One region of the Streptomyces sp. NPDC127068 genome, then DNA from elsewhere that is predicted to be linked to it. Evidence: riboswitches for the same ligand, from Rfam matches in the RefSeq annotation. Region 1 holds a riboswitch; the other holds the start of a gene.
The links. A riboswitch is a leader RNA that binds a small molecule or an ion and turns the genes downstream of it on or off. The one in region 1 is predicted to bind cobalamin.
Positions count from the first base shown of each region.

Region 2: linked by a shared signal. The riboswitch ahead of metE (5-methyltetrahydropteroyltriglutamate--homocysteine S-methyltransferase) and the one ahead of ACFWIA_RS17070 ((2Fe-2S) ferredoxin domain-containing protein) in region 1 are both predicted to bind cobalamin.

Region 1 covers NZ_JBHXEN010000024.1:30,267-33,662, reverse strand. Annotated here, with positions in the region: gene ACFWIA_RS17080 (FecCD family ABC transporter permease) at 1-438, opposite strand, end outside; gene ACFWIA_RS17075 (ABC transporter substrate-binding protein) at 552-1,532, opposite strand; gene ACFWIA_RS17070 ((2Fe-2S) ferredoxin domain-containing protein) at 1,592-1,981, opposite strand; cobalamin riboswitch at 2,042-2,169, opposite strand; gene ACFWIA_RS17065 (sigma-70 family RNA polymerase sigma factor) at 2,317-2,952, opposite strand; gene ACFWIA_RS17060 (hypothetical protein) at 3,014-3,396, opposite strand, start outside.
Region 2 covers NZ_JBHXEN010000038.1:50,535-53,930, reverse strand. Annotated here, with positions in the region: gene ACFWIA_RS23330 (MFS transporter) at 1-383, shown strand, start outside; gene ACFWIA_RS23325 (tetratricopeptide repeat protein) at 430-789, opposite strand; cobalamin riboswitch at 925-1,144, shown strand; gene metE (5-methyltetrahydropteroyltriglutamate--homocysteine S-methyltransferase) at 1,332-3,396, shown strand, end outside.

The DNA.
Region 1 (3,396 bases):
GGTCATCCGACCGCCCGACCGGGCGAGGAAGTACACGGCGATCAGCGCGGCGAGCGCCCCGCAGAACGCCGCCAGCGGCAGGGTCACCAGGCCGAACGCCGTCAGGTTGAACACCAGGACGCTCACCGCGCCGACCGAGGCGCCCGAGGAGACCCCGAGCAGCATCGGATCGGCCAGCGGGTTGCGGACCAGGGCCTGGAGCGCGGTTCCGGCGACGGCGAGTCCGGCGCCGACCACCGCGCACAGCAGGACGCGCGGCAGCCGCACGTCCATGACGATCGTCTCCCGCACCGGGGTCCAGGTCATCTCGGCGAGTCCCGGGTGCACCCGGTGCAGCAGGATGCTCCACACCTGGCCCGCGGGGACGTTGACCGAGCCGACGGCGATGCCCGCCGTCCCCGCCACCGCCACCAGGGCGGCCAGCAGGACGAGGACCAGCGCGTACGGCGGTTTGGCCCGACCCGTCCGGACCTCCCGGGGGTCGGGCGACGGGGCCGGGTCCCGTGGGGTGGTGTGCAGCGCACCGGCCCCGGCCGCCCGGGGCGCGCCGGTCACTGGAAGCGGTCCGGGTGCAGCTGACGGGCGAGGTCCGACACCCCGGCCGGCACCCGGACGCCGAGCACCGTCGAGGACAGCGGCAGCACCGCGAACCGCTTGTTCTTGATCGCCGGGACGTCCTTCAACGCGGGGTGCGCGAGCAGGAACTTCTTCTTGTCGGCGACGGTCTTGTCCCCGTAGTCGTAGATGACGATGGCCTCCGGTGCCCGCTCGGCGACCTGCTCGAACGAGACGTCGCCGAACTGCTTGTCCAGGTCGTCGAACTGGTTCCGGCCGCCCGCCTCCTTGATCATCTCGTTGCCGATGCCGGCACCACCCGCGGTGAACGCCGTCTTGTCGCCGCTGTCGTAGACGAACACCTCGACCGGGTCGACGCCCTTCAGTTGGCCCTCGACACCGCTCAGCTTCGTGCGGACCTTCTTGACCTCGCGTTCGGCGCGGTCCTTCACCCCGAAGATCTTTCCGATCGAGCGGAGTTCCGTCTCGATCTGATCCATCGTCACCGGTCCCTCGGGGCACTCCTCCACATTCAGGTAGGAGTTGACGCCCGCCTTGGTCAGCGCGGCGCGGCTGCGGCCCTCCTGCTCGTCGAAGGTGCTCGCGAACCCCGCGTAGGCGAAGTCGGGTTCGGCGGCGAGCAGCGCCTCGAAGGACGGGTACTCGTCCGCGAGGACCTTGATGCCCCGGTAGGCGTCCGCGTACTCGGGCAGGATCTTGTCGTCCAAGTAGGCGGTGCCCACCATGGACTTCTCCAGCCCGAGCGCCAACAGCACCTCGGTGGCGTGCTGGTTCAGGGAGACCGCCCGCTGCGGGGGACGCTGGTACGTCGTCTTCACCCCGCAGTTGGTGACGGTGACCGGGAAGCCCTCGGGCGCGGAGGCCGCGCCGTCGGTCTTCTCGTCGGTGCCACCGCCACCGCAGCCCGCTATCAGGAAGGCGGCTGCGGCGAACAGGGCGACGGAGCGTCTGGCCATGGTGTGGTCGGTCCTCTCACCACGGACGGCACGGCGCCGCCCGCGGTCGGTTCGTTGGTTCAGCCCGTCGTGTCGGACTGCGCGGTACGGACCCGCCGCGGCGGGGTGAAGACGTAGAGGTCGAGGACGTCCGGCGGTGCGGCGACGCCCGGGCCGCCGGCGCGGACCCAGGAGACGATGTCCTCGGTGGCGGCGGAGTCATTGACGAGGCCGAGCCAGACGGGGCGAGCCCCGGCCGCGCGGCCGGCGGCCGACGGGCGGACGACGATCACATTGGCTTGATCGCAGACGTCCAGGCATGCGGCGATCGTCACCGAGGTCGCCTCGCGCAGCCGCGCCACCTGCGCGGAGTGATCGACTCCGATCACCTTCGCGCTGCCGCAGCAGCAGTCCCGGCACACCACGACCCGGCACGGCACCGGATCGTCGGCCAGCGGCCCTTCGGGCATCCCGACTCACGCTCCCCTCTGGGGAGATCCGCCCCAGTTCTGTCGAGGAGGCGACCGCGTGAGTCTCCTGGCTCTCGGGTCACCGCTCGCCCCGCCCTTCCCACCCGCATAGGGGCAGTGGGCCGTTCGGGGTTCGCTCGCCGATCACAGTGGCGGGACCGCACCGGATTCGCACCGGTTTCCTCGTTCCGCCGTCGCCTTTCCGCGTCATCATGACAGACCCGGTGCCCGGAACCCATGCCTGGGGCACGGTTGCTGCGCAGGTCACACGGCCGGAACGGGGAACGGGCCGGTCCCGGTGCGCGCGGCGGGTACCGCCCGCACCGGGAGGACGGTCAGGCCGCCACGAGGGCGGGGGCCCCGCTCGGCTGCTCCAGCCAGCTGGCGGCCAGGTCCCGACGGGCACGTGCCACCCGGGAGCGGATGGTGCCCACCGGGCAGTCGAGGGCCTCCGCCGCCTCCGCGTAGGACAGGCCGAGGAGCCGGGTCAGGGCGAACGCCTGGCGCCGTCCGGGTTCCAGCGAGTCGAGCGCGTCCATGAAGGCCACCGACTCCTCGAAGCCGGGGAGGTGCCGGGGCTGCGCGCGCTCCGCGGCGGTCAGCCAGTCGGCGCTGTCGGCGATCCTGGGCCGTGCGGAGGCCCGGCGCAGCCGGTCCACGACGACCCGGCGGGCGATCGCCAGCAACCAGGTGCGTGCACAGGACCGTCCGGCGAATCCGCTGAGGCTGGTCAGCGCGCGCAGAAAGGTTTCCTGGGCCAGATCCTCCGAACCCGGTACATCGGTGGTCAGATGGGCGACGAACCGCCGTACGTCGTCATAGGTGGCGTGGACGAAGAGTTCGGCGGCGCGTTGGTCGCCGAGGCCGGCGGCCAGTGCCCAGGTGGTGATCTCCGCGTCGCGGTGTGCGTGCCGGGCGGCGGCAGCGCCGCTGCGGGTGGATCGTGCGCCTTCTCCAGGTGAATAAGGCATGACAAATCGCCCTTCGCGTCCGGGACTTAACCCGTCAAAGGTGAAATAAGTGGACAAAACCTCAGGACGCGAAAGGAGGGGGCCCTCGTCGGGGAGCCGCGCGCAACAGGGCGAGCGGAGACGGCAGGCGGTCGGACGCGCGACGCTCGACCGGGGCGGGAGTCGCTGCCGGCAGGACCTGTGCCCCGCACAGGGCGGCCACGGCGAACCGCAGCAGACCCCCGAGGAACAGCGCGAGCGCCCGGCCGAGTTGGGCGAGCGAGCGCTCCCCCCGCCAGAGCCACCAGCCGCACACCGCACCCGCGAGCACGTGCGCGCTGGCCATGCCCGAGGTGACCGAGGAGAGGTCGAATAGGCCGCGCAGGGAACGGAAGAGGGCGAGCGCGGCGCTCCCGGCCAGGCCGGTGCCGTCCACGGTGACGGGGCGCGGATGGGCCGTGTGGA
Region 2 (3,396 bases), on a different contig from region 1:
TGGCCGCCGTCTCCCGGGTTCCCCGCGCACCCGCCGTCATGGCCACGGCGCTCCTGCTCTGCGGCCTGGCCGTGGCGGCGTTGGGCCGGACGCAGACCCTGTCGACCGCGCTGCTGTGGTGCGGCCTGCTGGGTGCGGTCTCCGGTACCGCGGGAACACTCGCGCACGCGTTGGTGCAACGGGCCACCGAACCCCGGTACCTCGGGCGGATCACCTCCGTCACCACCCTGTGCACCCTCGGACTCGCGCCCGCCCTCTACCCCCTGGCGGGTGTCGTCACCGCACGGTGGGGCGTCGGTGCGTTCTTCCTGGGCTGCGGGGCCGTCTGCGTCGCCGCGGTGGCGCTGTCGCTCACCGCGCCTGTGCGGCGCGCGGAACTGTGACCGCGCGCCGCACCGGTATCCGCCCGGACGACGGGTGCGCCCGGCGTCAGACGCCGCCGGTCGGGGAGAACTCACCGGCGAACGCAGCCGCCATCCGCAGCTGCGGGGCCGCCTCGGCGTCCCGCCCCTGACGCTCCAGCGTCCGGCCCAGCATCAGCCGCGCGTAACCCTCGACGGGGTCCCGCTCCAGGACCGCGCGGAGCTGCTCCTCCGCCCGACCCAGCTGCGCGGAGTGGTAGTAGGCACGGGCGAGCAACAGTCGCGGGGCGACCTGCTCCGGCTCCTCCTCGACCAGACCGCCCAGGATGCGCGCGGCCGTCAGGTACTCCTTGGAGTCGAAGAACATGCGGGCCCGGTCCCAGCGCTCCGCCGCCGTGCCGAACTCGTAGTACGCCGTGCTCACCATGACCTCCTTCGACGATGTGACACCCGCCCCAACCGGGTCGGACGGGTGGATATTCCCCGAGCCCCCGGGCCCGCGGGCGTCTCGCCTCACCATCCGGAATGTGGGCGGCACTGTCCGAACCCGGAAGGTCCCTCTAAGCTGATCGGCGCAGCTGGTTCGCCCTGTCCGCCAGACAGACGCGTCGCAAGAGGGAACCCGGTGGGAATCCGGGACTGCCCCGCAGCGGTGAGTGGGAACGACCGCCGTCATACGCACTGGATCCGGCCAACGGATCTGGGAAGCGACGGCCAGTAGGTGTCCGTCCCGACGGACGTGCCCGCGAGTCCGAAGACCTGCCCGCTGCCCGTGCGCGACCGATCGCGCACGGCATCCCGGTGACCTCGTGGGCGGGTCGGAGGAACCTCGGACACCTGTCCGAGGAGTGCACACCAGACGGACCGCTGCGCCCCGCGCGCACCCCCGGGCCCGTCGGGTCTGTCGTCCCTTCGCGTCCTCGTCCCGTCCCCGGGATTCGCAGGACACATCTCGCGAAGGAGAGTTCCGTGACAGCCCAGCCCGCAGCCGCGGCAGCACGAGCCACCGTGTACGGCTACCCCCGTCAGGGCCAGCACCGGGAACTGAAGAAGGCCGTCGAGGGTTACTGGAAGGGCCGTGTCACCGCCGACGCCCTCCGCCGGACCGCCGCCGACCTCCGTCGGACGAACTGGCGACGACTGGCCGACGCCGGCGTCCACGAAGTGCCGACCGGTGACTTCTCGTACTACGACCACGTGCTGGACACCAGCGTCATGGTCGGCGCCGTACCCGAACGGCACCGCGGTGCCCACACGGCGGACCCGCTCGACGGCTACTTCGCCATGGCGCGCGGCACCCAGGACGTCGCACCGCTGGAGATGACCAAGTGGTTCGACACCAACTACCACTACCTGGTCCCCGAACTCGGCCCCGACACCGTCTTCCGGGCCGACTCGACCAAGCAGGTCTCCGAACTGAAGGAGGCCCTCGCCCTCGGGCTCACCGCCCGCCCGGTCCTCGTCGGGCCCGTCACCTATCTGCTGCTGGCCAAGCCCGCACCCGGCGTCGCCCCCGACTTCGAGCCGCTGACCCTGCTGGACCGGCTGCTGCCCGTGTACGCCGAGGTCCTCGCCGACCTCCGTGCCGCCGGCGCCACATGGGTCCAACTCGACGAACCCGCCCTGGTCCAGGACCGCACCCCGGCCGACCTGAACGCCGCCGCCCGCGCCTACCGCGACCTCGGCGGACTCACCGCACGACCCAAGCTGCTGGTCGCCTCGTACTTCGACCGCCTCGGCGACGCCCTGCCCGTCCTCGCCAAGGCCCCCGTCGAGGGCCTCGCCCTCGACTTCACGGAGCGCGCCGCCGGCAACCTCGACGACCTCGCCGCCGCCGGTGGCCTGCGGGGCAAGCGCCTGGTCGCGGGGGTGGTCAACGGCCGCAACATCTGGATCAACGACTACGAGAAGTCCCTCGCCACCCTCGGCACCCTGCTCGGCCTCGCCGACCAGGTGGACGTGGCCGCCTCCTGCTCCCTGCTCCACGTCCCGCTGGACGCCACCGCCGAACGGGACATCGACCCGCAGATCGCCCGCTGGCTCGCCTTCGCCCAGCAGAAGACCGCCGAGATCGTCACCCTGGCCAAGGGACTCGCCCAGGGCACCGGCGCCATCACCGCCGAACTCGCGGCCAACCGGGCCGACCTGGCGTCCCGCGCCGGGTCCCCCCTCACCCACGACCCGGCGGTCCGGGCCCGCACCGCCGCCGTCACCGACGCCGACGGCCGCCGCTCCCTGCCCTACGCCGAGCGGACCGCCGCCCAGCGGTCCCACCTGGGCCTGCCGCTGCTGCCCACCACCACCATCGGCTCCTTCCCGCAGACCGACGAACTCCGCACCGCCCGCGCCGACCTGCGGGCGCGACGCCTCGACACCGCCGGGTACGAGGAGCGCATCAAGGACGAGATCCGGGAGGTCATCGCCTTCCAGGAGAAGGCCGGCATCGACGTGCTGGTGCACGGCGAGCCCGAACGCAACGACATGGTGCAGTACTTCGCCGAGCAGCTCACCGGCTACCTCGCCACCCAACACGGCTGGGTCCAGTCCTACGGCACCCGATACGTCCGGCCGCCGGTGCTGGCCGGGGACATCTCCCGCCCCGAGCCGATGACCGTCCGCTGGACCGCCTACGCCCAGTCGCTCACCGAACGGCCCGTCAAGGGCATGCTGACCGGTCCGGTCACCATGCTCGCCTGGTCCTTCGTCCGCGACGACCAGCCCCTCGGCGACACCGCCCGCCAGGTCGCCCTCGCCCTGCGCGACGAGGTCAACGACCTCGAAGCCGCCGGGACCTCCGTCATCCAGGTCGACGAACCCGCGCTCCGCGAGACCCTGCCGCTGCGCTCCGCCGACCACGCGGACTACCTGGACTGGGCCACGGAGTCGTTCCGTCTCACCACCAGCGGGGTGCGTCCGGCCACCCAGATCCACACCCACATGTGCTACGCCGAGTTCGGTGACATCGTCCAGGCGATCGACGACCTCGACGCCGACGTCATCAGCCTGGAGGCCGCGCGTTCCCACATGCAGGTCG